One region of the Verrucosispora sp. SN26_14.1 genome, then DNA from elsewhere that is predicted to be linked to it. Evidence: riboswitches for the same ligand, from Rfam matches in the RefSeq annotation. Region 1 holds a riboswitch; the other holds the start of a gene.

Evidence for each region. A riboswitch is a leader RNA that binds a small molecule or an ion and turns the genes downstream of it on or off. The one in region 1 is predicted to bind S-adenosylmethionine.
Region 2: linked by a shared signal. The riboswitch ahead of thrC (threonine synthase) and the one ahead of EYA84_RS00240 (aminotransferase class V-fold PLP-dependent enzyme) in region 1 are both predicted to bind S-adenosylmethionine.

The regions. Positions count from the first base shown of each region.
Region 1 covers NZ_SISL01000001.1:45,168-61,985, reverse strand. The annotation lists gene EYA84_RS00255 (LamG domain-containing protein) at 1-970, opposite strand, end outside; gene EYA84_RS00250 (hypothetical protein) at 967-1,152, opposite strand; gene EYA84_RS00245 (hypothetical protein) at 1,219-4,797, opposite strand; SAM riboswitch class IV at 5,290-5,407, shown strand; gene EYA84_RS00240 (aminotransferase class V-fold PLP-dependent enzyme) at 5,460-6,689, shown strand; gene EYA84_RS00235 (GMC oxidoreductase) at 6,667-8,544, opposite strand; gene EYA84_RS00230 (hypothetical protein) at 8,541-9,617, opposite strand; gene EYA84_RS00225 (ABC transporter permease) at 9,634-10,443, opposite strand; gene EYA84_RS00220 (ABC-2 family transporter protein) at 10,440-11,264, opposite strand; gene EYA84_RS00215 (ATP-binding cassette domain-containing protein) at 11,261-12,277, opposite strand; gene EYA84_RS00210 (aminoglycoside phosphotransferase family protein) at 12,451-13,344, shown strand; gene EYA84_RS00205 (NAD(P)/FAD-dependent oxidoreductase) at 13,333-14,640, opposite strand; gene EYA84_RS00200 (thiamine pyrophosphate-binding protein) at 14,681-16,351, opposite strand; gene EYA84_RS00195 (class I adenylate-forming enzyme family protein) at 16,486-16,818, shown strand, end outside.
Region 2 covers NZ_SISL01000093.1:57-14,674, reverse strand. The annotation lists gene EYA84_RS11655 (ABC transporter permease) at 1-710, shown strand, start outside; gene EYA84_RS11650 (DUF4232 domain-containing protein) at 700-1,386, opposite strand; gene EYA84_RS11645 (DoxX family protein) at 1,789-2,238, shown strand; SAM riboswitch class I at 2,431-2,566, shown strand; gene thrC (threonine synthase) at 2,576-3,862, shown strand; gene EYA84_RS11635 (GNAT family N-acetyltransferase) at 4,145-5,164, shown strand; gene paaN (phenylacetic acid degradation protein PaaN) at 5,217-6,890, shown strand; gene EYA84_RS11625 (GNAT family N-acetyltransferase) at 7,467-7,997, opposite strand; gene EYA84_RS11620 (cold-shock protein) at 8,209-8,409, shown strand; gene EYA84_RS11615 (hypothetical protein) at 8,541-9,617, shown strand; gene groL (chaperonin GroEL) at 9,891-11,513, shown strand; gene EYA84_RS11605 (hypothetical protein) at 11,567-11,809, opposite strand; gene EYA84_RS11600 (GNAT family N-acetyltransferase) at 11,879-12,820, opposite strand; partial or broken gene EYA84_RS11595 (S8 family serine peptidase) at 12,872-14,618, opposite strand, start outside.

The DNA.
Region 1 (16,818 bases):
CACGCAGCCCGGTCAACGGCAACTCGACCGACGCGGCGGCCGGGACGACCGCGTTCGCCGGACCGCGCAGATACAGCTCCGTACGGGCCTCGTTGGCGGCCAGCGCCCATCCGCTCGCGGCCAGCCCGACCGTACTCGCCGGGGCGATCGTGCCCGGCCGGAGGTTCAGCGTGAAGTGCCGGTTCGTCACCGACGGCGCGCCGCTCAGCGGCCAGAGCGTGATGTCGTGCCGGGACGAGTTGGTCACGCGCAACGTGAGCGTCTGGCTGGTGGCGGCGTCGTCGATGTACAACACCGGCTGCTGGTCGACGTTGGCCAACTCGAAGTCGAGCGGGTGGGTGCGGACGAACGACGTCACCGGCGACTCGTCCACCGCCATCAGCTCGGTGACCTCGGCAGCGCTCAGGGCCGTGCCGTACAGCCGTACCGCAGCCACCGACATCGGCTGGTACTGACTGGCGTTGCCGGGTGGCCGCCCGACCACGAAGCTGCTCTGCACCGTCGGCGGCGCCCCGACGCTCGCCTCCAGCACCACCACCCCGTCGAGGTGGATCCGAAGCAGCGTGGTGTCCCGGGTCACCGCCAGGTGGTGCCAGGTGTCGTAGGTGAACAGGCCGGCGCCGCTGGAGTACCGGACGTTGGTGCCCGGCAGGTCGGCCATGATGCGGCCGAGCACGTTGACGTGCACCCCGTAAAGGTCGCGGCCCATCACGGTCTGCATGCCCGAAGTCTGGGTGGGCACCCGGAACCAGCCGCACATCGTGTAGGTCGTGTACGGCGGCAGGGGCGCGGGCGAGACCACGGCGTCGCCGACCCCGTCCAGGGTCACCACCGCACCGAACTGGTCGTCCGGCGACACGGTCGGGTTCCCTTCGAGCCGGCCGTCGAGCTGTCCCTTGCCGTAGTCGACGACGACGTTGCCCGGGGCGATGTCGTCGAGCTGCCAGAACAGCAGCGGCTCCGGGCTCATGCCGACCGCACCGGGGTGAGACGGGCCTGCTCGGCCTCGACGGACGGGCCCTGCACCTGCGCACCGGCCTGCCGGCCGATCGTCTCGATCAGTTCGTAGACCCGGACGTACGGCAGTTGGCCGAGCGCCTCCAGGACCATGTTCGTCTGTTCCAGGGACAGGTCGAGGGTGATCTGTGGCATCGGGGTCGCCTTCTCGGTCGAAATGTGGTGGACGTGCCGGAGAAATAGGGGAGGCGCGCGGAGCGGTCAGACGGTCGGGCGCTGACGCAGGCTGAGCCAGCCCTCGCGAGCGGTCAGCGCGGTGGGGAACGCCTCCGCGAGCTCCGGCGGCTCGGCGACCTCCACCCAGGAGGCGCCGTCGCGTTCGCGCCACGACCAGACCCGGTCCGGGTCGGCCGCCGGTGTGACCAGCGCAGGCGCGTCGGCCTCGGTCAGCACGGGCGCTGCCAGGAAGCCGACCTCCAGTCGGGCCAGCGCATCATGGTGGTGGGCGGGATCCAGCCGGCAGGAGACCGTCGGCAGCACCCCGGTGGTGGCGTGTACCGCCCCGGCCGGCTCCACCAGCGCGGTCAGTGTCAGCGTCGGCAGGTCGATCCCGACGGCGAGCGGCGGGTCGCCGTCCTGCTCGGCCAGCGTCACCACGTCGTGGTACCGCTCGCCCAGGGCGCCGTCCGGCTGCTCCCGCCAGAAGCCGAGCGTGCCGTCGCCCAGCCGCCCGTGCTCGCCCAGCCGCACCGGGAACCGGACGGACGGGTACGCGTTACTCTCCCGACCGACGCGGCGCAGATCCTGCCGGAAGACGTTCCAGTCCTGGTGGATCACGGGCAGCCCCGGCGCCTCCAGATCGAGCGCCAGCCGGACCACCGCCACCGGCCGACCGACCAGCACCGCCCGCGCCCGATGCTGCCCCGGGTCCTCGGGCTCGACCGCGTCCAGCGACTCGTCGAGCCGGGACACGAACTCGGCCAGCCCGTCGGCGCCCAGCCCACGCAGCCGCTGCACCACCGCGCGCAGCCGCACGTTGCCGATCGACCCGACCTCGGTGACCGGCCCCTGCGGGGAGGACTGCCACCACGCCTGCCGTGGGGCGGCCGGGTCGGCGGTCAGGTAGAGCGTGCCGAGCCAGTCCCCGTCCGCCGCGTACACCCGCAGCCCGTCGTCGAGCGGATCGGGCAGCAGCCACCCGCAGACCGGGGACGACTGCGGCAACCCGCTCAGCGCTCGCCCGGCGGCCTCGGCGTCGAGCAGGTCCAGCCGTACCCGCGCCGGCACTGCCAGCCGGGGCGGCATCGCCACCCAGGTCGGCCGGTTCGGCATGCTCAACCAGGTGGTGGTCCGGGGCTTGTCGGTGTCGACGTCGTACCCGATGCCGAAGCTGTCCACGATCCGCAAGCGCCGCACCCGCAGCGCCCCCGCCCGGACCGGGTTGAAGTCGCTCAGCGGCACCGGCGCGTGCCGCCCCTCACCCGCCACCGCCTGCTGCACGAGCGCCGCCAGCGACCGCCCGGCTGGAAAACCCAACGGGTCGGTGATCGGCAACTGACGCACCATCTGCAGCATCACCAGGGCGTCGTTGAAACCACCCAGGCTCTGCGCCAGGTTGCTTCCCTCGTGCGCGGCGAGATGTCGGTACGCCGTCGCGAGTGTGCCCAGCCGCGCATCGTCCTGCTGCGCCGCGCACCAGTCCAGCAGCGGTCCCGGGTCGTCGTCCAGTTGGTCGGCGGTCCACGGGTCGAGTCCCGCCGCCGTCCGCTCGTCGTTCGCGCGGGCCAGCGGTGTCCCGCGCAGGTATCGCATGATCCGGGTGGAGAGCACCGGCCGCGCCGACGCCGACAACACCGTGCTGCCGGTGTAGACGTTCGCCGCCGTGTCCAGCACGTCCTTCTCCGCCCGGGGGCGCAGTTCCCGGTCCCCGTCGGGCAGCTCGTAGTTCGTCGTGACGAACGCCGGGTCGAAGTCCCGCCCGGACGGGTCCAGGTTGTTGCCCGCCCGCGCCGGGAAGAACTCCACCTCCCAGTGCAGCAGCACCGGATGCCACGGCTGACCCGTCCACGACCGCAGCGCGGGATGCTCCGGTTGCCCGGTGGCGAGCTTGGTGGCCAGCGCCGCGAGCAGGTCACCGAGGCGGGTCACCCCGGTCGCGGCCCGCAGGTCGGCCTCGGAGACGGCCAGTTCCACCGCCACGCACGGCAGCAGTCCGTCCGGCTGGTCCGCGCCGTCGCGGCCGTACCGGTCCGACGGGGTGGCCGCCGCACCGGTGAGCAGCACCACCGGTTCGTTCGGCACCTGGTACGGCGTACCCGGGACCTGTTGCAACTCGAACCGGCTCCGCGCGGCGGCCGCCGCCGTGGCGTTGACCGTGTCCAGCGCCGACTGCGCGGCCTGCCGGGCGGCCTGCAACCGGTGCGCCAGACTCGTGCCGGTGTCCACCGGCGGCCAACTTCCCAGCCTTGCCAACCGGGCGGACAACGCCGACACCTCCCGCCGCAGGTACCAGCCGACGAGATCCGGGTCCGGATAGTCGTCCCGGGCACCCGGTGGTGGGTACGCACAGACCAGGTACCGGGTCCAGTCCGCGAAGATCCGCCGACGTGCCCCGGTGACCTCGGCCGCCGCCGCGTCGTACGCCGACTGCGCCTCGTTCAGCGCGACCAGCAGGTCGCCGAAGCTCCCCGGCAGCGCCAACCGTTCCCGGGCCTGGCGCTGCGGCACCGTGACCGGCGAACCCTCGTCCCCGCCGTCCAGCGGGTCGTCCTGCCGACGGACCGTCCAGGCCACCCCGGAGGCGACCGTGCCGAACGACGCGGCATGCCGGGCCTGAGCCAGCCGGGCCGGCAGGTCCAACACGCCGCTCTCCAACTCGTCGGCGACGGTCAGCGCCTCCAGCAGCTCCTCGGTCTGCGTCTCGGTCACCCCGGGCAACACCGCGCCGAGGTGCGCGGCGAGTGCCTCGGTGGCGGTGTTCGCCACCCAGACCCCGCTCTCGGAGTCGGTCGTCGGGCCGGGCACCGGCGCCCGCTTCGCCGTCGCGGCGAAGGTCAGCCGACCGAAGCAGAGCATCCGCGCCGGAGCGTCGCCGCCGGTGTCGGCCGGCACCGACCAGTCCAGTTCGTCGGCGATGGTCTGCGGCCAGCTCCGCCCGGCCGCCGTCGCCACCACCGCCAGCAGTTCGTCGTCGGCCGTCTCGGCATACCAGCCGACCACGTCGTAGCGCAGGCCGTTCGGCGGCGGCACCGCCCCGTAGCCGTCGTCGTGCAACCCGAACACGCTCGACGAGTTCGGATAGAACGCGGCGAAGGTCGGCTCGCCGTAGCCGAGCGCGGTGAGCGCGGCCACCCGGTCGGTCGGCGCACCGGGCCACGCCGACAGCGGCAGCTTCCGGCCGAGATACCGCCACGGGCGTCCGGTGGTGCCGCGTGGATCGGCCGCCCGCAGCGGATAGGTCACCCCGCCCCGGTCGACGTCGCCCAGCGCGTCGCTCTCCACCATCCAGCGGTCCTGGGCGCCACCCGGCGCGGTCCGGGTGACCAGCCACCGGTTCGGCACCCGGGGCAGGTCGACGGCGGGCGCACCACCGCCGGTCGCGGCGCCGTGCGTCAACCGGGTCAGTGCGTCCGGCAGAGACCAGTGCAGGTGGATGCCGGCCGGCAACAGCAGGTCCTGCTGGAACGACCCGGGCAGGATCGCGTCGCTGAGGTTGCGCTCACCGAAGTCGGCGTCCCGGCCGGTGCTGGCGTCGACGTACGGCAGGCGGGTGAAGTCGGCGGTCGGTCCGGTCACGGTCCGGTCGGTGGCGAGCCACAGGGCGTCCACCCTGACGGGCACGGCGAGTATGCGCATGGTGATGCGTTCCCCAATGGTTGCGGCGTGGTCGCTGCGGTAACGCCGGTTCACCGTAGGGCAGATCAGAGCGCGAAAGTGTTTCGCAAAGCTGACAGTCGAACCGCTGGTCCGTCCATCATGGAGTGTGCTATCCCGCGTGGTGGAGACGCTTTCCGGACAGTGATCCGTCGAATCACCGACATGCCGCGCCGACCCGCGCTCCCATGGCCGACAGAACAGCGGCGAAGGGGCGCCGAGCCGATCGGCGGCAGGTGACTGTGGTCACTGTGCGTGGTGAAGCGCGCCCGCGCAATCGCGCACCCGGGGCGTCGGATTCACGTCTGCTCCCGAGCCGCCACCCGGACCGGCGCGACGGCGAGCCGACCGGTCAGGCGGGACGAATCAAGGGGCTGTCTCGTGTCGTACGAACAGGGACATGCCGGGTGCCCGACGGGCACTGGCGGGCGGGCTCGCCCGTGTGGCAGCATCGGCAGCGGTCAAGAGTGTCAGCGTCAAGGCCCCGGCCTGCTGACCGGCAACCCTCGTATATCCGCGGTGGGGTGCCTCCGGGTGAGACCAGGCCGTCGGCGATCGCCGGAGGCAAGCGCGGACCCGCACGGGTCCACTGTCACCTGAGGACGAGTGTGCCCACGATCGCTCCTGCCGTGCTCGGCGACGACCTTCCGGTCCGCCTCTCCGACGGCACCACCGTCGCGTACGCCAACCTCGACTACGCCGCCACCGCACCCTGCCTCGTCCCGGTCGCCGACGCGGTCACCGAACTGCTGCCCTGGTACGCCAGCGTGCACCGGGGCGCCGGCCTCGCGTCGCGCCGGTGCACGCTGGCCTACGAGCAGTCCCGTCAGACCGTCGCGGACTTCCTCGACGTCCGGCCGGACGACCACGTGATCTTCACCCGGAACACCACCGACGCGATGAACCTGCTCGCCCGGGCCCTGCCCCCGCACACCACCGTGGTGACCTGGGCCGGCGAACACCACGCGAACCTCCTCGCCTGGCCGAACGTGCACCGCCTGCCGGTGCCCGCCGACCTGCCCGAGGTGACCTCCGGGCTGACCCGGGCGCTGGCCGACCTGGGCGACGCGGGGCCGGTGCTGGTGGCGGTGACCGGCGCCTCCAACGTCACCGGCGAGGTCTGGCCGACGGCCGAGATCGCGGAGATCGCCCATCGGCACGGCGCGCGGATCGCCGTCGACGCCGCCCAACTGGCCCCGCACCGCCCGGTCTCCATGGCCTCCGCCGGTATCGACTACCTGGCGCTCTCCGGGCACAAGCTGTACGCGCCCTTCGGTGCGGGCGTCCTGGCCGGCCGCGCCGACTGGCTCGACGCCGCCGACCCGTACCTGTCCGGCGGTGGAGCCACCAGGCACGTCGGTGACGAACCCGCCGAGGTGCAGTGGCAGACCGGCCCGGCCCGACACGAGGCCGGCACGCCGAATTTGCTGGGAGCGGTGGCACTCGCCGCCGCCTGTGCCACCATCTCCGCCGCCGCACCGGACGTACTCGCTCACCACGAGCAGGAGCTGCTGGCCCGACTGCGCGACGGCCTCGGCGCCCTGCCGCAGGTGGCGGAACTGCGCACGTTCGACGCCGATCACGACCGGGTCGGCATCGTCAGCTTCACCGTCGCCGACCGGCGGGCAGCCGACATCACCCACCGGCTCTCCGCCGAGCACGGCATCGGCGTACGAGACGGCTTGTTCTGCGCCCACCCGCTCAGCCGGAAGCTGTTGGCCGACGCGGCCGTGCGGCTCGGCCGCCCCACCGACGGGTACGCGATCCGGGCCAGCATCGGCATCGGCACGACCGCCGAGCACGTCGACCGACTCCTGCACGGACTACGCCAGGTGATCAACACGCCCCGGGGGCGGTGAGTCGTCCGGTGCTGAGGTGGGCGGCGAGGCGCATGGCCAGCGCCGCCAACGTCAGCGTCGGGTTGGCCGCCGGTGAGTTCGGGAAGACGGACAGGTCGCAGACATAGAGGTTGCGGTGGCCGGCGACGCGCAGGTCCTCGTCGACCACCCCCGGCCGCTCCCGGCCCGGCGTGTCGCGACCCATCCGCATGGTGCCGACCTCGTGCGACACCCCGCCGAGCGGAGCCCAGAGCTGCTCGTACACCTCGCCTCCGAAGGCGGACACCACATCGGCGGTGATCGTGTCGAGGGCGTCCTGGACCTGGTGGGCGCGCGGGCTGGGATGGATGCGGATGGTGGGCAGCGCGGCGGGCTTCCCGCCCACCGGCCGGGTCTCGGTCAGGGTGACGGCGTTCTGCTCGATCAGCGGCGCCTCGACCATGAACACGAGTTCGCCCGGCATCTTCCCGTCGACGGTGGCCAGGTTCGCGCCGGTGAACTCCAACGCGTTGACGAAGCGGAACTGGTTCAGGTTCGCGCCGAGGTCCAGCGTGACGCTGTACGGGTGGACGGGGTCGGTGTCGGCGGCGTCGGTGAGGTGCCGGGAGACGGTCTTGCTGGAGTCGAACCGGCTGTACCAGTCCCCGCCCTGCCGCATCCAGAACTTCACCACGTGGATGGGATGGTCGGTGATGCCGCGTCCGACCAGCGGGATGTCCTCGGCGAGGCCGGACGACTGCGCGACGGCGGCAGTGCCGACGGTGCCGGCGGCCAGCACCACCACGCCGTCGTCGGCCAGTCGGTAGGTGCGGTCCCGGCCGGCCAGGTGGTCGTACGTCACCACACCGGTGACCTCGCCCGCCGCCCGCTCGACACCGACCACCTCGTGGTTCAGGTGGACCCGCAGGTTGCCGAAGCGGCCGTCCTGCATGGCGCGGCTGAGCAGCAGTTCGGCAGCCGACCAGATACCCGCCGGCACCGCCCCGGGGACCGGACCGCAGTACTCGATCGCCATCGGGGGATCGAAGTGCCGGAACTCGGCCAACGCGGGCAACTCCCGCAGTTTCGCCTTGACCATCGTCTGGTACGACGACGGGACCAGGGGAGTGACACGGGTCAGCTGCTCCGCGCGGTCGTACCAGACGTCGTACAACTCGTCGCGGACCGTCTCCGGCCAGTCGCGGAACTCCCACCGGTGCATCCGGGGTGCCGAGGCCCCCCAGAACAGGGTCCGGCCGCCGAGGTTGAGGCCCTGCGCGATGCGTGCCTTGGCGCTCTCGGCGTCGGCGGCCCGCCAGCGCCGACGCCCGAACGCACCCCAGTGGTGAAAGATGTTGGGGTACACATCGGGACCGACCGGTTGGTAGCGGGCCAGGTTGCCGGTGTGCGTCCCGAACAGGTAGCTACCGGCCTCCAGCAGCAGGACGCGCGGTGGCCGACCGCCCCGCCACGGCGTCTCGGCGAGCTGGTACGCCAGGGTGCCGCCACCGGCACCGGAGCCGACGACGATGACGTCGTAGCGCTGCGTGGACTCCGGATCGCCGGGGAAGAAGTGCCGGGCGACGTGCGACTCGCCGACGAGGACGTCCTGGTGCCGCGCGAAGTGGACCCGCCCGTCGATGCGGCAGGTCGGGGCGGCCAGTTCGGCGGTGCTCAGGTGCAGCGGCCCGTCGAGCTGGGGGTCGCTGTCGAGGACCACGACGACCTCGACACCGTCGGGATGTGCCGCCGGATCGAGCGTGGCGGTCCACTCGCCGGTGCGCTGGTCGTACCGGAAGTCCTGCGTGCCGGCGCCGACGATCCGTAACTGGAGGTGGTCGTCCGGGCGCAGGGCCGGCATCCGCAGGAGCACCGCGCACTCCGCGTCCACACTCACGTCCCGCCACCCCGTCCCGCGTCCGTCGGCGTGCCCTGATGGACAGGCCGGTGATCCGTGGCCGGCTCCTGCGTCGGATGACGCCGGATCTCCTCCACGGCCTGCCGCAGCACCCGCACCTCGGTGTCGAAGACGCGCTCCAGGCGCGGCATGGCCTCCTCGCCGAACCGGGAGGACCGCCCCTTCTGCTCGTGCCACAGCATCCCGTTGCGCAACGCCACCGCGTCGGTCTGCATCGCACGGCAGTCGTCCACCAGCGGTGCCAGTGCCGGGGCGAGTTCGGCCAGGCGGAGGAACCGCTCCGTCATCAGCCGCTTGTGCTCCCAGAGCACGTGCAGGTACCGGATGTCGTACGCGGCATCGCCGTTGAGGTAGTCGCGCAGGTAACCGCGCAGCGGCACGTAGGAGTCGACGCCGTAGGCCCGCTCCCACTCCTCCTGGAGCATGTCGACCCGACGGCTCGGATTGGCACCGGACAGGTACTCCTCGAACGCGCCGCCCACCACGTGCAACCGCATCCGGTAGCTGGCATCCGGTCGCAACCGGTAGAAGTAGACCTGGAAGCAGTCGTTCTCCACCTCGTCCAGGCTCGCGTACGCGCGGGCGACGTCGTCCTGCCCGACGGTGGTGGTCCGCAGCGACCCGTTCGCCGTGTAGCCGTAGACGGTGAAGGTGCCCTCGTCGTCGTCGACGCCGCTGAGCAGCACGTCGTGGGTCTGGTGCCACTGCTGGTAGGGCGCCCGGCCCGGCAGGTGGTGCTCGTCCAGGTTGAGATAGGGGTAGTAGCCGGCGCCGATGGAGTCGCGGCAGAGCGCGACGATGTCCGCGCCGACGCACGCGACCCACTCACGGCTGGTCCGGACCACCTCCAGCCACGGACTGATCGCGTGGTCGTAGAGATAGAAGCCGAACGGCACCGGCGAGTCCGGTGCCTTCGGGTCGAAGGCGACGTGGATGTAGTTGCTCAGGATCCAGTCCCGGGCCCGTGCCTCGGTGGCCAGGATCGCCAACGGGAACGCATAGAACTGGTAGCCCCGCGCCAGCGGCTCACCGAGCGGCAGCTGTCTTCGCATACCGATGCCTCTCCTCTCAGCTACCGGTCATCTCGTACCGGCGGATGCCCATGCTCCAGATGCCGTAGCCGACGCACAGCGCGCCCGCCGCCACCAGCGGGGTGAGCCAGACCAACCGGCCGTCGCCGCCGAGCAGGAACTCCACCGGGATGTACGCGGTGAACGCGAACGGCAGCACCCACGTCAGCACGGACCGCAGCACGCCCGGATAGATCTCCAGCGGGAACGCCGCGAACTCGGAGAGCTGGTTGGCGGCGTGCATCGCGGGTTGGCTGGTGATCGTCCAGAAGGCGATCGAGGCGAAGATGAGCTTGATCCCGGTGTAGATCAGCGTGCCGCAGACCACCAGACCGGCACCGACCAGGACCATCTCGGCGTCCACGTCCAGCCCCAGTCGCCGGCCCGCGTACCCGAGCAGCGCGAACCCGACCAGCAGCTCGCCGAGCGCGTCGGGCCAGAAGAACCGCTCCGACAGGACGCTGAACAGCGGGTTCACCGGACGGATCAGGTGCCGGTAGAAGTCGCCGCTGCGGATCAACTGCCAGGCGACCACCCACAGGTAGTCGGTGAAGAGCCGGTCCAGCCCGCGGGGCAGCAGCGCGAAGCCGAGCAGGAACAACACCTTGTCCAGGGACCAGCCGCCGACCGTGGGCACCAACTGGAAGATGCTGCCGATCAGCAGGACCTGGACGCCGACCCGGAGCAGGAAACCGACGCCACCGAGCAGGAAGTCGGTGCGGTACGCCACGAGTCGCCGGAGGCTGACCCCGCCGAGGAACCAGGTCAGCCGCGCGTAGCGCAGCGGCGTACGACCGGGGCGGGTCATCCGCCGAGCACCTGTACGCGTCGGACGAACACCCGCCACAGCACCGCGCACGCGCCGGCGAGCAGCACCGCCCAACCCACCTGCCCGGCCAGGACGACCGTCGCGTCGGACGCGCCGTCGTACCGACCGGTCAGCAGACGGACCGGCGCGTACACCATGGACTGGAAGGGCAGGACCGAGGCGGCGGCGGCCAGCGGTGCCGGCATCAGGTCGAGTGGTACGAGCTGACCGGCGAAGAACACCACGACGCTCTCCTTGACGATGCGGATGCCCCAGATGTTGGTGGTGACGATGCCGCAGAGCCCGACCAGCATGTTGAGGCTGAACGCGATGACCACCGAGGACGGCACCGCGGCCAGGAACAGCAGCAGGTCCACCGGGGCCGGGGACTGTAGGGGGAAGAGCACCGCAAAGATCAACAACGTGGGCAGGCCCACCATCAGCAGATTCGTGATCAGCACCGGCAGGGCGGTGAAGATCCGCATCACCGGGTAGCTGACCGGACGGATCAGCGCGACAGCGATGTCCCCGCGCAGGATGTCCTGCCCGATCTCGCTGTCGACCTGGTTGGCGTGCAGCACACCGAGCACCTGGGCGGCGATCAGATAGGTGGTGATGCCCTCGATCCCGAAGCCGCCGGGGCCCGTGTCGGGGCTGGCCGCGTAGACCGCACGCCACAGGAAGACCACCACGGCGGTGCTGGTCGCCGTGGTGGCGAGGCTGACGAAGAAGCTCGCACGGTACTGCAGGGTCGCCTGCAGGCCGCTCACCGCGAACGGCAGGTAGCGGCGCAGACGCAGGGAGGGGACGCCGACCGTCATTCAGCCGTGCTCCGCGCCGGCTGGCGACCACCGTAGATCTCCCGCAGCACCGTCTGCAGGTCCGGCTCCGGCGCGAAACAGTCGGTCACGTCGAAGCGGTGCAACACCCAGGTGAGTACCTCCCGGGCGGTGAGCCGGTCGACGGGAAAGCTGATCGTCACCCGCCGCTGGTCGTCGACGGAGACGCTGGTGCCGGTCAGCGCCTCCTCGATCCGGGCCGCCACCTGTCCCGGCGACTCGTCTCCCCGGTGGTCGAAGTGCACCGCCCGATGGCGGGCCGTCCGCAGCAGCGCCGCGAGCGTGCCCTGGTGCACGATCCGGCCCTGGTCGACCACCAGTACCTGGTCGCAGATGGCGGAGATGTCACTGATGTCGTGGCTGGTGAGGAAGATCGTCGTGCCGTGGTCCCGGTTGATCTGGTTGGCCAGGTCCCGGACGGCCTCCTTGAGCACCAGGTCCAAACCGATAGTGGGTTCGTCCCAGAAGACCACGGCGGGGGTGTGCAGCAGACTGGCCGCGATCTCCGCGCGCATCCGCTGCCCGAGGCTGAGTTCCCGGATCGGGGTGGTGCCCAGCGCGTCGATGTCGAGCACGTCCCGGAACAGCGACAGGTTGCGCCGGTAGACGGCCTCGTCGATGTCGTAGATGTGTTTGAGGATCCGGAACGAGTCCGGCACCGACAGGTCCCACCACAGTTGGCTGCGATGACCGAACACGACACCGATGTTTCCGCTGTTGCGGACCCGCTCGCGGTACGGCTCGATCCCGTCGACCGTGCACCGCCCGCTGGTCGGGGTCGTCACGCCGGTCAGCAGCTTGACCGTGGTGGACTTGCCGGCACCGTTCGCCCCGAGGTACGCCACCCGGGAGCCGGCCGCCACCTCGAAGGAGACCTCGTCCACCGCGGTCACCGTGGTGTGACGCCGGCTGAACAGGGTCCGGAGGCTACCCAGCACGCCCGGCTCACGTTCGTACCGCCGGAACGTCTTGGAGAGCCCCTCCGCCCTGATCACCGCGCGTCGACCCGGCCGTGAACATCCGTCGTGACAGCGGATCGGCCCGGTCGAGTCAGCATTGCCAGACGATATGGGGTGGCCGTCGAGCGGGCAATACCCATTGATCGTCGTTCCCGGTCATGGGTGACCGGCGTGAATTGGTTGATCACGCCCTCTGATATCGTGACTCGATGCAGGCGGACGCGGTGATCGCGATCGACGAGGCGGAACGGATCGCCCACGCGACCGGGCAGCGGGTGGTGGACGCGGTCCGCGTCCGGCGTGGATATTCGAACAACCGGCGGTGGCTCGCCCGGCTAGACGACGGCCGCACCGTCTTCGTCAAACACGCCGACGACGAGCCCGGAGCGATCTGGTTGCGCCGCGAGCACGCCGTCTACCAGCAGTTGCACGCGCCGTTCATGCCGGAGCTGCTCGGCTGGCACGACGACGGTGAGCTGCCCGTGCTCGTGCTGGAGGATCTCTCCGCCTCGACCTGGCCGCCGCCCTGGTCACCCGACCAACTCCGGGCGGTCCAGGACACGCTGCGCGACCTGGCGGCGCGCCCCGCCATCGACGGCCTGATCCCCGCCTCACAGACGCAGTACGGCCAGGGCGGCTGGCCCGAGATCGCCCGCGACCCGGCACAGTTCCTGGCGTTGCGGGTCTGTTCCCCGCAGTGGCTGGACAAGTGCCTGCCCACCATTCTCGACGCCGCGGACTTCGCCGGCATGGACGGCGACTCGGTCACCCACCTCGACGTCCGCAGTGACAACCTCTGCTTCCGTGGCACCCAGCCGGTGCTGTTCGACTGGAATCACGCCGCCCTCGGCAATCCGCAGTTCGACCTCGCGTTCTGGCTGCCCAGCCTCACCCTGGAAGGCGGACCGCAGCCGGCCGATCTGCTCACCGATCCCGACCCGAGGGTGGTCACCCTGGTCACCGGCTTCTTCGCCAGCCGGGCCGGTCTGCCGTTCCTGCCGAAGCTGCCGCTGGTCCGCGAGTTCCAGCTCCGTCAACTCCAGGTCGCGCTGCCGTGGATGACCACCGTGCTGGGGCTGCCCCCGGCGGAGTCAGTCGACTGAGCCACCGGCCCGGTGCGCCAGGATCTCCTCGGCCCGGACCCGGCCGCGCAGCACCGCGTCGTCCGAGTTGATATAGAGCCACTCACCGAACCGGCCGGCACAGTGGATCCGCCGCCGCCGGAACTCCTCCAGCAGATGCCCGCGCGCCTCGACGGTCCCCGGCGTCTGCACCGGGTACGCCCGAGGCACGGTGACCACACTCGCGGCGCTCACCCGGTCGTCGGCCCCGGCGATCCCGATGCGGCGCAGCGCCGCCAACACCCGATCCGGCAGGCCCTCCGGGTCGACCCGCTTGTGCGCGGAGAAGCTCACCTCGGCCTGGATGCCGAAGCACGGGCGCGCGCGCAGCTCGGGGTTGGAGTTCGAGTTCAGCACCAGCTTGTGGAACGGGATGTCGGGATCGGCGCAGTAGACCCGCTGCATCTCGGTCATGGCCGGCCGGTCGAAGACCAGGTTCACCAGATGAAGACTGTTGTGCCGCAGCTCGGCGGCGGCGTCCCGGCAGCAGTCGTCGAGACCGTCGGTACGTCGCACCAACTCGTCCAGCGGCATGGTGGAGACGAGATGGTCGTAGGCGATCGTGGCGCCACCCTCGACCCGCACCGTCGAACCACCGGGGCGGACCTCCACGACGTCGTGCCGCCGGATCCGGTCGCCGACCGTACGCAGAAAGCCCTGGTAGAGGTTGGCGAAGCCACCGGTGGCCGGATACCGCACGACGGCGTTCGGGAAGTCGGAGAAACGGTCGGGCCGCAACGCCCCACCGACGATCGCCGCCACGTCCGGGGTGACCACCCGGTTGCTGGTCCAGCCCGGCGCGATCTCGGTCAGCGGGAAGGCCCACAGCTTCTCGTTGTAGGGCAGCAGGAAACGGGCCGCGATGCCGGGCCCGAAGGTCAGCTCGATCCACTCCCGCAGGTTCGCCGGTGGCGCGGCGAGCGGCTGCCGGCGGGCGGCCTCGTAGAGGCCGACCAGGCACTCCTCCACCACCTCCGAGGGCAGACCGTGCAGATGACTCTGGAAGGGGTACCGGACGAAGGTGTCGTGACTGTGCACCCACGCCTCGCGGGGCTGCGCGTACACGCCCGGCTCGCAGAGCTGCTCGACCAGCTCCCGGACGTCGTCGTGCTTGGTGAAGAAGGCGTGCCCACCGAGGTCGAAGGTGGCACCCCCCAGGTCGAAGGAGCGGCAGAGGCCACCCGGCTCCGCCTCCGACTCCAGGACGGTGTACTCCTCGTCGCCGAGATGGTAGGCCGCCGACAGACCGGCCGGGCCGGCTCCGATGATGACGATCACGAGTGTCGTCCCTCCTGCCCGACCGCTGCCGGCCGGCGTCTCAGCATGGCTGCCACCGTGGCCGGCGCAGGTAGCCCTCGGGCGAGGCGATGGCGAGCTGGAACCAACCGGAGACCAGGGTCGGGTCGAGCCGGCAGTCCAGGACGTACGGCCCCTCCGGGCGGGCGATCCAGTCGCGGATCGCCACCAGGTCGGAGACGTCCCGGACCACCGTCCCGGCCGCCCCCAGCGCCCGGCCGACGGCGGCGAAGTCGGTGGTCGGGAACAACGCGTCGGTGATGGGCAGGCCGCGCATCTCCAGTTCCCGCGCCTCCGCGCCGTAGGCGCTGTCGTTGAGCACCAGCAGCAGGATCGGCAACCGGTGGCGGACCGCCGTCTCCAGCTCGCCGAGGGCCATCAGCGCGCCTCCGTCACCGACGGCGGCGACCGTCGGGGCGTCGGGGCGGCCCACGGCGGTGCCGACGGCGGTCGCCAGGCCCAACCCGATCGACTCGAAGTCGAACGTGCTGACCCGCGCCCGGGGTGCGGCGACCCGCAGGTGACCCACCGCGTTCCCGGCCGCGTGGCTGCTCTCCTGCACCACCGACCGGTGTGCCGGCAGCCACGCGTCCAACGTGGACAGCAACTCGCTGAGGTCGACGAAGCCGGGTGCCGGTGTGCCGGTCGCGGACGCCGGGGACGGCGGCGGCGGATCCCACGGCCCGGTCCGGAAGCCGGTGGCCCGATGCCCGCCGCGCCGCAGTTCGGCGGCGAGGGACCGGGCGGTGGCCGTGGTGTCCCCGGTCAACCGGACGGTGACCGGGGCCGACGCGGCACGCCGGGGATCAAGCTCGCAGTGCACGATCTCCCGCACCTGCGGGAAGAGGTGCCCGCCCCGGGTGGTGTACCGGTCCAGGCCGGTGCCGAACGCCAGGATCAGGTCCGCCGTCGCCATCAGATCGGCGGCGTACGCGGTGCAGTGCGCGCCGAGCAGCCCCACGTTCCACGGCTCACCGGCGAACAGCCCGTCGGCGTGCAGGGTCGTGCCGAGCACCGCACCGGCCCGCTCGGCCAGCTCGATCAGCGCCGCCCGGGCCGGGGGTGCGAGTGCGCCACGACCCGCCACCAGCACCGGTCGACGGCTCCGCCGGATCGCCTCCACCGCGACGTCCAGAGCGGCGGCGTCCGGAAGCGGATGCGGTGCCGGTTCGGGCGGCCCGACCGGCTCGACCAACGCCTCGACCGGCTTGCGTTGCACGTCCAGCGGCACCGTCAACACCACCGGCCGACGATCGTGCACGGCACGCCGGGCCGCCTCGGCGATCTCCGGGCCGACCCGGTGCGGCTCGTCGAGGCGGCGGTGGGCGACCCCGACCGCGTCGAGCAGCGGCGCCTGGTCCAGGAACTGGCCGTAGTCGCCGTGCGTCGTGGCGGTGTCCCCGGCGAACAGCAACAGTGGTGTCTGGCCGCGCGCGCTCTCCAGGATGCCGGTGAGCGCGTTGCTGAACGCGGGACCGACACTGACCGTCGCGACCCCGAGCCGACCCGTGCTGCGCGCGTACGCGTCGGCCATGGTGACCGCGTTCGTCTCGTGCCGCGCCCCGATGTAGCCGATCCCGTGTCGGTGCACCATGTCGAGCAGGAATCCCATGTTGCCCCGGCCCATCAGACCGAAGACATGCCGTACGCCGAGCCGGTGGACCGAGGCCGCGATCGCTTCCTGCACCCGCATTCAGGCCTCCCTGACATCGAGGCGGACCGGCCGTGGGGCCGTGGACGCAGGCCGCCGTCCCAGATCGACCGCGGCTCGGCCCGGACCGGGCTCGGAGGTCTTCGCGAAAGACAGTTCTCGATATGATTGACCTTATGATCCATTCCGAGAAGCTGTCAACGACGGCCCCGACGATCCGCATCGGCGACCGGATCAGGGAGTTGGCCGCCCGGCATCCCGAGCGAACCGCGGTCATCGTGCCGGACGCCGTCGGGACCCCCACGCTGACCTGGGGCGAACTGGACCGCACCAGTGACGCGGCGGCCGGTCGACTGGCAGCCGCCGGAGTGGGCCCGGGCGTGCTCGTCGCAGTGCGCCTGCCGATGGGTCTGGACCACGTGGTGGCCACCCTGGCCGCCTGGAAGCTGAGCGCCACCGTGCTCCCCCTGGATCCCGAGTCGACCGAACGGGAGTTCGCCGTCCTGCTC
Region 2 (14,618 bases), on a different contig from region 1:
AGTTCGACTCGGGTGACGACGACAGCGGCCGGGGCGAGTTCGGCAGCCTCGTCTCGTTCGCCACCTCCGGCGGACTGAACTTCACCCTGTTCACCATCTTCGTCTCCGCCTCGTTCCTGCTGGTCGTGGTGGTGGCGCTGTTCTGCGGCGACACGGTGGCCAGCGAGGCGAGCTGGGGCAGCCTGCGTTACCTGTTGGCGGTGCCGGTGCCCCGGGCCCGGCTGTTGACGGTGAAGCTGCTGGTGGCGCTCGCCTACTCGGCGTTCGCGCTGGTGCTGCTCGCCGGTACGGCCCTGCTGATCGGCACCCTGCGGTACGGCTGGTCGCCGCTGCGCAGCACGGTCGCCGCACAGCTCGAACCCGGCGAGGGTTTGCTCCGCCTGCTCGCGGTGCTCGGCTACCTGGCGGTCGTCCTGCTGGTCGTCGCCGGTCTGGCGTTCCTGCTCTCGGTGGTCACCGATGCCGCGCTGGGCGCGGTGGGTGGTGCGGTGCTGCTGTGGATCCTCTCCAGCATCCTGGACCAGATCACCGCGCTCGGCGCGATCCGGTCGTTCCTGCCGACCCACTACAGCACCGCCTGGCTGGGGTTGCTCTCCACGCCGGTGCAGACCGACGACATCGTCCGGGGCGCCGTCTCGGCGATCTGCTACGCCACCCTCTTCTGGGGGCTCGCCTTCTGGCGCTTCACCCGCAAGGACATCACCAGCTGAGTGCGGCGTCGACGCCGTCGTCCGCCGACTCGGTGGGCGTCGGCGTCGGGCCCGTCCGCTTCTTCCAGGCGCTGACTCCGATCCGGTCGGTGTTGCCGAGGTCAATCGGCCCCTCCATGTCGAGTTCCTGCCCCGGCTGCCCCTTGGCCGCCGCGATCTCCACCCGCGCGGCGTCGGTGGCGACCACGGTCGGATCGTCGACCAGGTTGCGCCAGATCACGGCCGCTCCGGCCGTGGCGCCCGGTGCCAGCACCAGCGGCCGGGGTGGGTCGTCGAAGCCCGAGGCGATCCCGGCCGCCCCCTCGACCACCCGGACGGTGATCGGTGCCCCCTCGCCGTCGAACAGACGCAGCGCCGGATAGCCGCGCAGCTTGTACGGGCGGTCGCCGCAGTTGACCAGCTCCACGCCCATCGCCCGGAGCCCCATGGCCGCGCTGACGCCGAGGTAGCGGATCCGTACCCCCGATTCGGGGCAGACCTCCGGCGCGTCCGGGCCGGCCGTGGTCGGGCTCGTGGCCGGGTCGGCCTGCTCCGTCGGTCCGTCACCCGGGACGTTGCCGGACGCGTCGGTCGGTGCGCAGCCGGCGAGCAGCGCGACGGCGGTCAGCAGCGCGACGAGCCGAGGACGCCGGTAGGCCCGGCCTCCGTCGCCGCGTCTCGTGGTCGTATCCGGCATCGATCCCCCGTGGATTTCTCGCATCGGCCCATCGTCGCATCACGGTCCTCGATCGTTCGGCGGGCAGTCGGGGTGGCGAGGTGGGCGCTTCGGGACGGCTTTCCGGTCGGTCGGGGACCGCCCCGCGTACCGGCTGGTGGGACGACGGTGGCCGCTTCCGGACCCGGGTGGGCGCGCGGCCCCGGATCGGATGACCGCGACTTGTTGCCGTCAGATGTCCAGGGTGTACAGGGAGTCGTTACGGAGGGTGATCGAAATGATCTTCGCCGAAGGGGGTTCCCTCGGGAGTTCCAGTCGCTACCATCGATGTGGGAGCGTTCCCAAAGGAAGAGATTGCATCGACAAATATTTATCAGTCCCGCATTCTGGTTGCCCTCGTCCATCCACAATGGAGGTTCCGGAATGCGTACTGACCGGTTCGGCGGGCCGGCCCTGTCCCTGTTCCGCATGGTCATCGGCCTGCTGTTTCTCTGCCACGGGTTGTCGTCTCTGTTCGGCGTCTTCGGCGGTGCCCGGGGGAGCGGTGAACCCGTCCCGCTCGGCACCTGGCCGGGCTGGTGGGCCGCGCTGATCCAGGCCGTCTGCGGTGCCCTCGTGCTCCTCGGTCTCTTCACCCGACCGGCGGCACTGGTGGCGTCGGGCTCGATGGCCTACGCCTACTTCGTCGTCCACCAGCCCGAGGCGCTGCTGCCGCTACGCAACCACGGCGAGCTGTCGGTGCTGTTCTGCTGGTCGTTCCTGCTGATCGCGGTGCTCGGCCCGGGTAGCTGGGCGCTGGACAACCTGCTGCGCCAGCGCAACGGTGCCGCACTGGACCTGAAGGCGGCCGAACGCAGGTCCGTACCGGCCTGACCCGGCCGGTGCGGTGACCGACCGACGCTCGTGCGCGACCCTGGACCAGGTCAACCCGGCGCTGCCGGGGCTGCCCGATCCAGGGTCGACGCGCTTGCGCGGGTGGTGGCGGCGGTGAGGAATCGCTCACAGGCTGAGATCGAACGCTGACGAGCGCGGCGGGATTGCCTAGACTCGGCGGCACAACTGAATACCTCATCCAGAGGGGCTGAGGGATACGGCCCGAAGACGCCCCGGCAACCACCCCGCGCGCTCATCGCTGAGCGTCCCGTGGGGCAGGTGCCAATTCCGTCCCCGCCGCAGGGTGCGATGTGGGGGAAGATGAGAGGACTCGGACATGACGTCGACGCTCGCCCCTACCGGGATCGACACCACCGCCAGCCCCGCCCGCGCCCTGGTCTGCCGCGCCTGTTCCGCCCGCTACCCGTTGGCCGCGCAGCACGCCTGTTACGAGTGTTTCGGCCCGCTGGAGGTCGACTACGACCCGGCGGCCCTCGCCACCGTGACCCGTGAGCAGATCGAGGCGGGCCCGCAGAACATCTGGCGCTACGCGGCGCTGCTCCCCGCCGGCCAGGACCCGGCCACCCGGGTCACCCTGGACCCCGGTTTCACGCCGCTGGTCGCCGCCGACCAGCTCGCCGCCGAGCTGGGCATCACCGGCCCGCTCTGGATCAAGGACGACAGCGCCAACCCCACCCACTCGTTCAAGGACCGGGTCGTCTCGGTCGCGCTGACCGCCGCCCGGGCGCTCGGCTTCGCCCGGTTCGCCTGCGCCTCCACCGGCAACCTGGCCAACTCCGTCGCCGCCCACGCGGCCCGCGCCGGCACCCCGTCGGTGGTGTTCATCCCCAGCGACCTGGAGCAGGGCAAGGTCGTGACCACCGCCGTCTACGGCGGCGAGCTGGTCGCCATCGACGGTTCGTACGACGACGTGAACCGGCTCTGCGGCGAGCTGGTGGAGACCGACGAGTTCGAGGACACCGCCTTCGTCAACGTCAACGTCCGGCCGTACTACGCGGAGGGCTCCAAGACGCTCGGCTACGAGGTCGCCGAGCAGCTCGGCTGGCGGATCCCGGCCCAGGTGGTCATCCCGATGGCCTCCGGTGAGCTGCTCACCAAGGTCGACAAGGCGTTCAGCGAACTGGTCGAGATCGGCCTGGTCGAGGCGCCGGCCGGCGGGTGGAAGGTCTTCGGCGCCCAGTCGGCCGGATGCAACCCGATCGCCACCGCCCTGCACGGCGGCGGTGACACCATCACCCCGGTCAAGCCGACCGGGATCGCCAAGTCGCTCAACATCGGCGACCCGGCGGCCGGCCTGTACGCCCTGGAGGCGGTACGCCGGACCGGCGGCTGGATGGACTACGCCGACGACGACGAGATCCGTGCCGCCGTGCGGCTGCTGGCGCGTACCACCGGGGTCTTCGCCGAGACGGCGGGCGGGGTGACCGTCGCGGTGCTGCGCAAGCTGGTCGAGTCCGGAAAGCTGGACCCGACCGCGGAGACGGTGGTCTACAACACCGGTGAGGGGCTCAAGACGCTCGACGCGGTCGCGGGCGAGGTCGGGCCGACCCACCGGATCAAGCCGTCGCTGCGGGCCGCCCGCGACGCCGGCCTGCTCGGCTGAGACACACCGCGAGCCCGTCGCCCGAGTGGCATGGTGCACGCCGACCGATCCGCCGGGTAACGGGCTTTTAGCGGTGAGTGCGGAAAACACGCCGTCGAGTACTTGACGGCAGGAACCGGGCGGCGCAAGATGCTTCGTGCGGGAGGGCGTTTCGCCGTAGACTTTCAGTCTTTACGACCCAGCGCCGGAGGCGTTGTGCGATCGTCCCTCCCGACCAAGCTTTCCGAAGGGGCCGGCGAATAATCGCTGGCCCCTTCGTCGGTCGTCCCGCAGGCTGCGGAGATGGCCATCACCATCACCTCCTTCGGTCCCGACGACGAGTCGGCCATCGAACAGGCGTACCGGATCGGTGCCGACTACACCGCGACCGACCTGCCGGACTACCCCCCGTTCAGCCGGCAGCGGTTCACCTCGCTGTTCCACCAGCCGATGCCGGGCACCGAGACCCTCGCCCTGCTGGCCCACGCCGACGGCACCCCGGCCGGCTACCTGCTGCTCGACCTGCCGCAACTCGACAACACCGAGAACGCCTCCGGCGAGTTGGTCGTGCACCCGGACCATCGCAGCCGGGGGGTCGGTCGGGCGCTGTTCGAGCGCGGCCTGCGCGTACTGCGCGAGCGCGGGCGGAAACGGGTCAGTGCGTTGAGCCGGGCGCACCTGCGCGACGATCCCGACCACCCCGCCCCGGCCGCCCGGTTCGCCGCCACCGTCGGCGCGGTCGACGCCCTGGCCGACGTACGACGGCGACTGCACGTCGCCGAACTGGACCAGGCCGCCCTGGACGCGCTGCTGGCCGACGCACGATCCCGGGCAACCGGCTACGAGGTGCTGTTCTGGCGCGGGGGTACGCCGGACGATCTGATCGCCGACGTCGCGTACCTGGACGGGCGGCTGCTGGCCGACGCGCCCATGGGTGACCTGGCATGGGAGCCCGAGCAGGTCGACGCGGAGCGGGTACGCGGCACCGAGCGGGCGCTCGAAGCGCGCGGCAAGCGGCGCTACCACGCGGGCGTACGGCATCAGGAGTCCGGTCGGCTGGTCGCCTGGACCCTGCTCGACATGTCACCGACCGCCGACTGGCACGCCTTCCAACAGATCACCATCGTCGACCCGGAGCACCGGGGCCGCCGCCTCGGCCTGCTCACGAAGATCGAGAACCTTCGTCACCTGCTCGCCCACGAACCCGCGATCCAGGTGATCGACACCTTCAACGCGGACAGCAACGATCACATGATCACGATCAACGAGCAGCTCGGTTTCCGGGTGATGGATCGCTGGAGCAACTGGCAACTCGACGTCTGAGCTGTGACACGCCCCTACTGATCGCGGGGCTTCCTGTTGCATGATGGCGGGCATGACGGAGACCCCGCACCCCCTGTACGACAGGCACGCCGAGACCCTCGACCGCGCGCTGACCGCGATCACGGAGCGCGGGTACTGGTCCGCCTACCCGGAATCACCCAGCCCCCGGGTGTACGGCGAGACCGCAGCCGCCGACGGCAAGGCCGCATTCGAGGCGTACCTGGGTGGAGACTTCCCGCTCGACCAGTCGGGCGACGGCGACCAGGTCGCCACCGAGACCAGCCCCTTCGGCGTCCCGCTGGACGTCCGCTACCCGCACGCCACCGCCGAACAGCTCGTCGCCGCCGCGTCCACGGCGCTGCCCGCGTGGCGGGACGCCGGGCCGCAGGCGCGGGTCGGGGTCTGCCTGGAGATCCTCGACCGGCTGCACAAGAACGTCTTCGAACTGGCCAACGCGGTGCAGTTCACCAGCGGACAGGCATTCGTGATGGCCTTCCAGGCCGGCGGCGCGCACGCGCTCGACCGGGCGCTGGAGGCCGTCGCCTACGCGTACGCGGAGATGACCCGGCATCCGGGGACCGCCGCCTGGGAGAAGGCCGCCGGTAAGGGCGACCCGCTGCGGATGACCAAGACGTTCCATGTGGTGCCGCGAGGAGTCGCCCTGGTCATCGGCTGCAACACGTTCCCGACCTGGAACTCCTACCCGGGCTTGTTCGCGTCGCTGGTCACCGGCAACCCGGTGGTCGTCAAGCCGCACCCGCGCGCCGTGCTCCCGCTGGCCGTGACGGTGCGCTACGCCCGGCAGGTGCTCGCCGAGGCCGGTTTCGACCCGAACCTGGTCCTGCTCGCCCCGGAGGCGCCCGGCGAGAAGCTGGCCTCGACCCTGGCCCTGCACCCGGCCGTCAAGATCGTGGACTTCACCGGTTCCACCGAGTACGGCGACTGGCTGGAGGCCAACGCCCGCCAGGCGGCGGTCTACACCGAGAAGGCCGGACTCAACACGGTGGTGGTCGACTCCACCGACGACTTCGCCGGCATGTGCCGCAACCTCGGGTTCACCCTGACGCTCTACAGCGGCCAGATGTGCACCACCTCGCAGAACATCCTCATTCCCCGCGACGGCATCGACACCGACCAGGGACACAAGAGCTTCGACGAGGTGGCCGCCGGGATCGCCGCCGCCGTCGGCAAGCTCACCGCCGACCCGGCGCGTGGGGTCGAGCTGACCGGCGCCATCGTCAACGACGGCGTCCTGGACCGCCTCGACGAGGTCACCAAGGTCGGTACGCCGGTGCTGGAGTCGCGTACCGTCACGCACCCGTCGTTCCCGGACGCGGTGGTCCGTACGCCCACCGTCGTCAAGCTGGACGCCGGCGACACCGCGACCTACTCGCGGGAGTGGTTCGGACCCATCTCCTTCGCCATCGCCACCGACTCCACCACGCACAGCCTGGACATCCTCCGGGCGACCGTGGGGGAGAAGGGCGCGCTCACGGCAGCCGTCTACTCCACCGACGAGGCGGTGCTGGACGCCGCCGAGAACGCCGCGATCGAGGTCGGAGTGCACCTGTCCGGCAACCTCACCGGAGGCGTCTTCGTGAACCAGTCGGCGGCGTTCTCCGACTTCCACGGCAGCGGGGCGAACGCGGCGGCCAACTCGGCCCTCACCGACGGGGCGTACGTCGCCAACCGTTTCCGCATCGTGCAGAGTCGGCGGCACGCCTAGGTCTGCTGCTCACGGTGGGGGGGGCGGGTCTTCTCACGGTGGGGGTTCCGGGGCAGCCTGACCCGCTCCGGGCGGTCAGGCTTGATCCCTGCGCGGGTCAGGCTGCCCCGGAACCCTGCTGGGTCACCGTTGGAGCATGAGCTGAGTTGAGCTTGGGCGGTGCGGTGCGGTGCGGTGCGGAGGCGGACGGTGGGCGGCGGTACTGCGCCTTGCCGCCTTTGCTCTGCTTCACTCCACGCAATACTTTCGGGAGAACGCACCGGTTCTGGTCAATTGTCATAGCTTTGCCAGTGCGGCATTTGCCAGGAGGAACGAATCGCCCTGTTCGTTGCGTGGGTTGAAGCAGAGCAAAGGCGGCGCGGGAGACCTGGCACCCGCCGCATCCGCCGGACACCCTGGCCAGCCCGCGACCGTCGCTACCGAGCAGGGCGAGGGGAGTGGGTCGGTCCGATCCGAGGGCAGGCCCACCCGATCAGCCGGACCACGTCGGGTTTCCGGGCAGCCCACCCTGCGGCGGGATCAAGCCTGACCGCCCGGAGCAGGGTGGGCTGCCCGGAAATCCCCACCCCGCCCCCACTACGCCCGGCGGCGCATCTGGAGTTCGCGGAGGGCGGGGACGGTCGGGTGCGGCACCCGTACGCCGGTGTCGGCGAAGCCGATCCGCTGGTAGGCGCGGTAGGCACGGTCGTTGCCCACCACGACTTCGAGCATCAGCTCCTGCCGCCCGCACTCCCGTGACCAGGCGCCGACCGCGTCGATCAGGGATGCGAGCAGGCCCGTGCCGCGCCACGTCGGGGTGACGTAGACCGCGTAGACCACGGTGACCGCGAGTTCCGTGGGATGGGCGACGCCACCTGCGTGCCCGACCAGTCGGCCACCGGGGTCCGCCACGAACTGGGCGGTGTGGGTGCCGGCCGAGACCTGGGCGACGCGGGCAGCGTACTCGGCGTGCGGGCGGGCGGCGGCCTCCGCGATCGTCTCCAGGAAGGCCAGCGGGGCGTCGGCGAGCATCTCCAGACGGAGGGCCCGCATCCGGGCGGCGTCCGCCGGCTCGACCCGACGGACGTCCGCCCGCAGGGTGCTGGTCTCGTCGATGGCGCTGGTCATGTCGGCATGCTTACCACAATGACGTACGGCGATGCCGTCAGTCGGAATATGCCCGATTTGTGGTCGTGCGCGGTCGTCACGCCTCGTGTACCGTGCGATTTCGGTCACCGTTTTTCGGGGTCGTCGCGGATCGCTGAAACCGGTGGTCTCCGGGTGTTCGGCGTGCCGGTGCCCGGAGTTGTGGTACGCCGCGCAGAGTGAGGACAACACCGTGGCACAGGGCACCGTGAAGTGGTTCAACGCCGAGAAGGGTTACGGCTTCATCGCCGTCGACGGCGGGCAGGACGTCTTCGTTCACTTCTCCGCGATCGAGATGGACGGCTACAAGGCGCTGGACGACGGCCAGCGGGTGGAGTTCGAGATCGGCCAGGGCCAGAAGGGCCCGCAGGCCGAGCGGGTACGCGCCATCTGAGTCACCCGCCGCGTCCACCTCGCCGGCTGATCCTCGGGTGGGGTTATGGGATCGTGGCCGGTGCAGGGCAGCGGCGCCGGGGCCGACCAGGGAAGATCATGGGCCGATCCAGCCATCGCTGAGGAGCGTCCATGTCCGACCAGCCGCCCCCGGCGGGTCCGTCCTCGTCCCCCGACGAGCCGGCCCGGCCTTCGCCGGCGAACGAGCCGACCCCGCCGGCGAACGAGCCCGATCGGGGTGACGGGCGGCCACCGGTCGACCCGACCGCCCCCTATCCAAGCCAGCCCTATCCAAGCCAGCCCTACCCGGGCCAGCCATATCCGACGTCGCCCTACGGTGGGTACCCGCAACCGGGGTACGGCCTCGACCCGGCCAGCCCGTTGGTGAATCCGCCCGGTGCCGGTGTAGGTGGTTGGTACGCGCGCTGTGTCGGCGCGCTCCGCCGGGGCTGGTCGCTCCTGCTGCCGATCGTCCTGCTGACCCAGGTGCTGCCGGCGGTGGTGCTGGCGGTGCTCGCGCTGGTGATCGACCCCACCGCGCGCTGGGAGGAGCAGCTCGCCGACGACAGCAGCGCGTTGCCCTCCGGATTCTGGGCCGACAGCCTCGTGTGGGTGGGCAGCCTCTTCGGGGCGGGTCTGATCGCGAGCCTGGTGCAGTGTGTGGGCTGGGCGGCCGGGACCTGGGTGATCGCCCGGCAGGCGGCCGGTGCGCCGGTCGACCTGGGCGCGGCCATGCGCTACGGGGTCCGGCGGGCGCTCGGGCTCTGGGGGTGGACCCTGCTGTTCGGCATGATCGTGCTGTTCGGCCTCTGCCTCTGCTTCCTGCCCGGCATCTACGCGGTGTTCGCGCTGGCCATGGTCGGCCCGGTCTACCTGTTCGAGCGGGACAACCCGATCGGCCGCTCGCACCAGATGCTGCGGCAGCGCCTGGGCCTGCTGCTCGGCCGGTTGGCGCTGGTGATCGGCGCGGTGATCGCCGTGTCGTTGGTCGCGGCTGCGATCGAGCAGGTGGGCCTGCTGCTGATCGGCACCGGCCCGATGGAGACCCGGACTGTGACGGCGGGCACGGTCGTGGTGACGGTGCTGGCGGCGCTGCTCACCCTGCCGGGCCAGCTTGCCCAGTTGGTCGGGCTGGTCGTCACGTACGCCGAGCAGCGGGGACACGAGGGGCCGGTGAACGACGCCCAACTGGCCCATGAACTCGGCTGATCACGGCGGTCGTGCTTGCACTCGGCAGGGCAGAGTGCTAAACAAGTCATTGGCACTCGCATGGCGTGAGTGCCAGTTGGTCGGGACGGTGGGGCCACCGTCGCACCCGGGGGATCACCTCGGGCGGGGCAGTGGCCGGTCGTCGCGGGCTATCCGGCCCGGCCGAGGAGACGTCGCCGTCGCCAGGTGGCGACGTCCCAAGGTGCGTACACCAGACGGCCCGTCCGGGGCACACCCCGGCTGGTCCGTGAGTGTCCAGGAGGACAACGCCGTATGGCCAAGATGATCGCGTTCGACGAAGAGGCTCGCCGCGGCCTCGAGCGGGGCATGAACCAGCTCGCCGACGCCGTGAAGGTGACCCTCGGCCCCAAGGGCCGCAACGTCGTGCTCGAGAAGAAGTGGGGTGCCCCCACCATCACCAACGATGGTGTGAGCATCGCCAAGGAGATCGAGCTCGAGGACCCGTACGAGAAGATCGGCGCCGAGCTGGTCAAGGAGGTCGCCAAGAAGACCGACGACGTCGCCGGTGACGGCACGACGACGGCGACCGTCCTGGCCCAGGCTCTCGTTCGCGAGGGTCTGCGCAACGTGGCTGCCGGCGCCAACCCGATGGCCCTGAAGCGTGGCATCGAGTCCGCCGTGGCCAGCGTCTCGGAGGAGCTGCTGAAGCTCGCCAAGGACGTCGAGACCAAGGAGCAGATCGCCTCCACCGCCTCCATCTCCGCCGGTGACAACACCGTCGGTGAGATCATCGCCGAGGCGATGGACAAGGTGGGCAAGGAAGGCGTCATCACCGTCGAGGAGAGCAACACCTTCGGGCTGGAGCTGGAGCTCACCGAGGGTATGCGCTTCGACAAGGGCTACATCTCGGCCTACTTCATGACCGACCCGGAGCGTATGGAGGCCGTCTTCGACGACCCGTACATCCTGATCGCCAACAGCAAGATCTCGTCGGTCAAGGACCTGCTCCCGATCCTGGAGAAGGTCATGCAGGGCGGCAAGCCGCTGCTGATCATCGCCGAGGACCTGGAGGGCGAGGCCCTGGCCACCCTGGTGGTCAACAAGGTCCGGGGCACCTTCAAGTCGGTCGCCGTCAAGGCGCCGGGCTTCGGTGACCGCCGCAAGGCCATGCTGACCGACATCGCCATCCTCACCGGTGGTCAGGTCATCAGCGAGGAGGTCGGCCTCAAGCTGGACGCCGCCGGTCTCGACATGCTGGGCCGCGCCCGCAAGGTCGTGGTGACCAAGGACGAGACCACCATCGTCGACGGTGCCGGTGACGCCGAGCAGATCCAGGGCCGGGTGAACCAGATCCGGGCCGAGATCGACAAGAGCGACTCCGACTACGACCGGGAGAAGCTGCAGGAGCGCCTGGCCAAGCTGGCCGGCGGTGTTGCGGTGATCAAGGTCGGCGCGGCCACCGAGGTCGAGCTCAAGGAGCGCAAGCACCGCATCGAGGACGCCGTCCGCAACGCCAAGGCCGCCGTCGAGGAGGGCATCGTCCCGGGTGGTGGTGTCGCGCTGGTGCAGGCCGGCAAGACCGCCTTCGACAAGCTGGACCTGGCCGGCGACGAGGCGACCGGCGCGCAGATCGTCAAGATCGCGCTGGACGCCCCGCTGCGGCAGATCGCCGTCAACGCCGGCCTGGAGGGTGGCGTCGTCGTCGAGCGCGTCCGCAACCTCGACGCCGGTCACGGCCTGAACGCCGCGTCGGGTGAGTACGTGGACCTGCTGGCCGCGGGCATCATCGACCCGGCCAAGGTGACCCGCTCGGCGCTGCAGAACGCCGCGTCGATCGCCGCGCTGTTCCTCACCACCGAGGCCGTCGTGGCGGACAAGCCGGAGAAGACCCCGGCTGCCCCGGCTGGTCCGGGTGGCGGGGACATGGACTTCTGAGTCCAGCTCCACACGCCGGAAAGGGCGGGCCGCGTCAGCGGTCCGCCCTTTTCCTATGTCGGTAGCGGCCGCTCGTCGCGCCGCTGCTGCGCCCGGTCGTACGGTGGGCGGTGCGGTGCCGGTTCGTCGACCAGGATGAGCGGCTCCTCGGGTGGTTCGGCTGCCCCGGTCATCTCCGCCAACTGCTCGGCGTCGCCGTAGTCCAGCCGGTCGATCGGCAGTTGGGCCGGGAGTTCGGGAACCGCGACCAAGGGCACCGCCAGGGTGTCCCGGGTCTGCTCGTCATCCGTGGTCATGGCTGCCTCCTCTACGCAAAACCGTAGGGGGCGTCGATGACCGGGGAGGGTGAACGGTGGTATCGGCGCCTATGCGCCGGTTGACTCGTTCGGGCTGCCGAGCGCCCTGCGGTACAGGAAGAAGACCCGCTCGATCCGGGCACCCGCGCTGCGCGAGTAGAAGGGCACCGGACCGACCCAGCCGATCTGCGCGAACTCGATGCCGGCCGTCCGCTGGTCCCGCAGGCAGCGCCGCAGCAGGACGCCGCCGATGCCGGACCCCTCGGCAGCGGGGACGGTGCCCATCGGCCCGAACCAGCTCGGCCGGGACGATCCGTACGCGGCGAAGCCGAGCAGCTCGCCGTCGCGCTCGGCCAGATGGCAGCCGGCGTCGGGGCGACCCACCGAACCGGCCAGCTCGCCGTCCCACGCCCCGCCGAAGGTGGTACGGGCGAAGGTGGTGAGCGCCGGCAGGTCGCTCGGCTCGGCCCGGCGTACCGTCACGCCCTGCCCGGCCAGCCGGGCCTCGGCCGCCTCGGTGGCGCGCAGCGCCGGTGACGAGTCGGACGACAGGTCGGCGGTCATGTTCCACGCGGTGCGGTCCTGGCGGTAGCCGAGGGCGAGCGCGAGACAGATCGCCGGGGTGTAGCGGACGTCGATGCCGGGCCAGCCGTAGTACGGCGGGTTGCCGGCGAGCACCATCTCGACCGCGCCCGACTCGGCCAGCGCCCGTTCGGCGTGCCCGAGCAGGGCCCGGGCCACGCCCTGACGGCGTACCCGCGGGTGCACGGCCAGCAGGTCGACGTGCCCCGCCTCGCCGGAGTGCGATCCGATCAGGACCCCGACCAGGTCGTCACCCCGGTACGCGCCGAACACCCGCACCGGCCGGTCGGCGGCGGCCCGGTGCCAGAGCGTCGCCACGAGCGGTTCCGCCTCGGCCGCGTCCTCCGGCAGGTCGAGCGCCCGGCGACAGAGCTCGACCACCTCGGCGGCCCGCTCGACGGTCAACTCGGCGATGGTGGTCGCGTCCATGGCAGCCGACCCTAGATCACATCGAGTCCGGTGTCAGTCCGTGGTCCGGCGTCAGTCCCGGGCGGCCTCGACGGCGGCGTACGCGTCGACCAGCCCGGCACCGGCCACGTTCGCCGTACCGCCGCAGTTGCCGGAGCCGGTCGGGGCGTCGATCGGGGTGGCCGTCTCGCGCAGGATCCGCCGGGTCCGGTCCAGGTCACCGACGAGGTCCGGGTTGGCCGACCACATCAACGCCACCACGCCGGCCACCTGCGGGGTCGCCATCGACGTACCGGCGAGCGTGGCGTAACCGCCCCCGGGCATCGCGGAGAGGACGTCCGCGCCCGGCGCCACCAGGTCCGGCTTGTTCACGCCCGACGGGGTGGGTCCCCGGGACGAGAAGTCGGTGACCCGCCGCCGCTCGTCCACCGCACCGACCGTCAGCACGTCCGGGTACGGGGCCGGCGGGTCCTGGATGGACCGGCAGTACGGGCCGGTGTTGCCGGCGGCGGCCACCACCAGGATCCCGGCGGCCTCCAGCGCGTCGACGGCCGGCAGCAGCACCCGGGGGTCGCAGCCCTCGATCGGTGGGCAGCCCCACGAGTTGGTGAGGATCTCCGGGGCCCGGGCCGGGCGCCCCTGCGCGAACGGGTCGCCGCCGGGCGGGAAGGGCGCCAGCATGAACTGGAGGCAGTCCAGGTACGCGGCGGGGCTGCCCAGGTTGCGGTCGAGGTTCACGCAGCCCACCCATTGCGCCCCCGGTGCCACACCGATACCACCCCGCCCGACGGCGCTGCCCGCCGTGTGGGTGCCGTGCCCGCTGCGGTCGGTCGGCGTACGGGTGTCGTTCCAGGGGTCGAACCACGAGTCGTCACCGCCCCGGAAACCCGGGGCGAGGGTCGGATGTCCACCGTCCACTCCGGAGTCCGAACTCCCCACCGTCACCCCGGCGCCGGTCGCCGCCAGCTCGGACCAGACGCGGTCCGCACCGATCATGGTGATGTTCCAGGGTGGGCCGGTCGGCGCGGACGCGTCGCCGCGCGTCGTACCGTCCGGCACCGGTAGCGGACGCAGCCGCTGGCTGACCAGGACCTTCGCCACCTCGGGTCGGGTCGACAACCAGGCTCGCGCCACCGGCCCGCCGTCCACCTCGATCGCGTTGACCAGGTAGTAGGCGGTGTGGTCCAGCCGTAGCCGGCGCAGGTCCCGGCGCAGGTCGGCCTGGGTCCGCTCGGCGGTGTCGACCAGACGCCGGTAGACCTCCTCGGCGCGGGCGTCCCGACCTGCCTTCCCCGCCCCGGCGGGCAGACCGGTCAGATCGGCCTGCTCGCGCAGCACCACGAACAACCGTTCCCCGTGCAGCCCGGGCTGGCCGGCGACGACGCCACCGACGCCGACCGTCAGCAGCATCACCACGGCGGTCGTCCAGGCGGTGGCCCGGCGTGGCGGGCGCGCCGAGGGCCGGGCCAGCACCACCGCGTACGCGGCCGACAGCAGCAGCGCGACGAGGAGCCCGGCGCCGGTGGTGACGGCCACCCAGAACGGGATGTCCCGGCTGCCCGACAGGAGCAGGGTGACCTCCTCCGGGTCGGTGAAGGCCAGCGGACCGAACACGCCCAGCCCGACCAGCCAGGCGGTGGGGAGGCGACCGTGCCGCCGGTCGGCACGCCGGGCCAGGGCCCGCAGCGCGGCCAGCGCGAAGGCGGCCGGTGGCAGGGTCAGCAGCAGCGGCAACTGGGCACCCGACTGACCGGTACCGGCGCCGACCAGCAGCAGCACCACGCCGGCGACCAGCCCGCCGAGCAGCACCAGCCGGGCC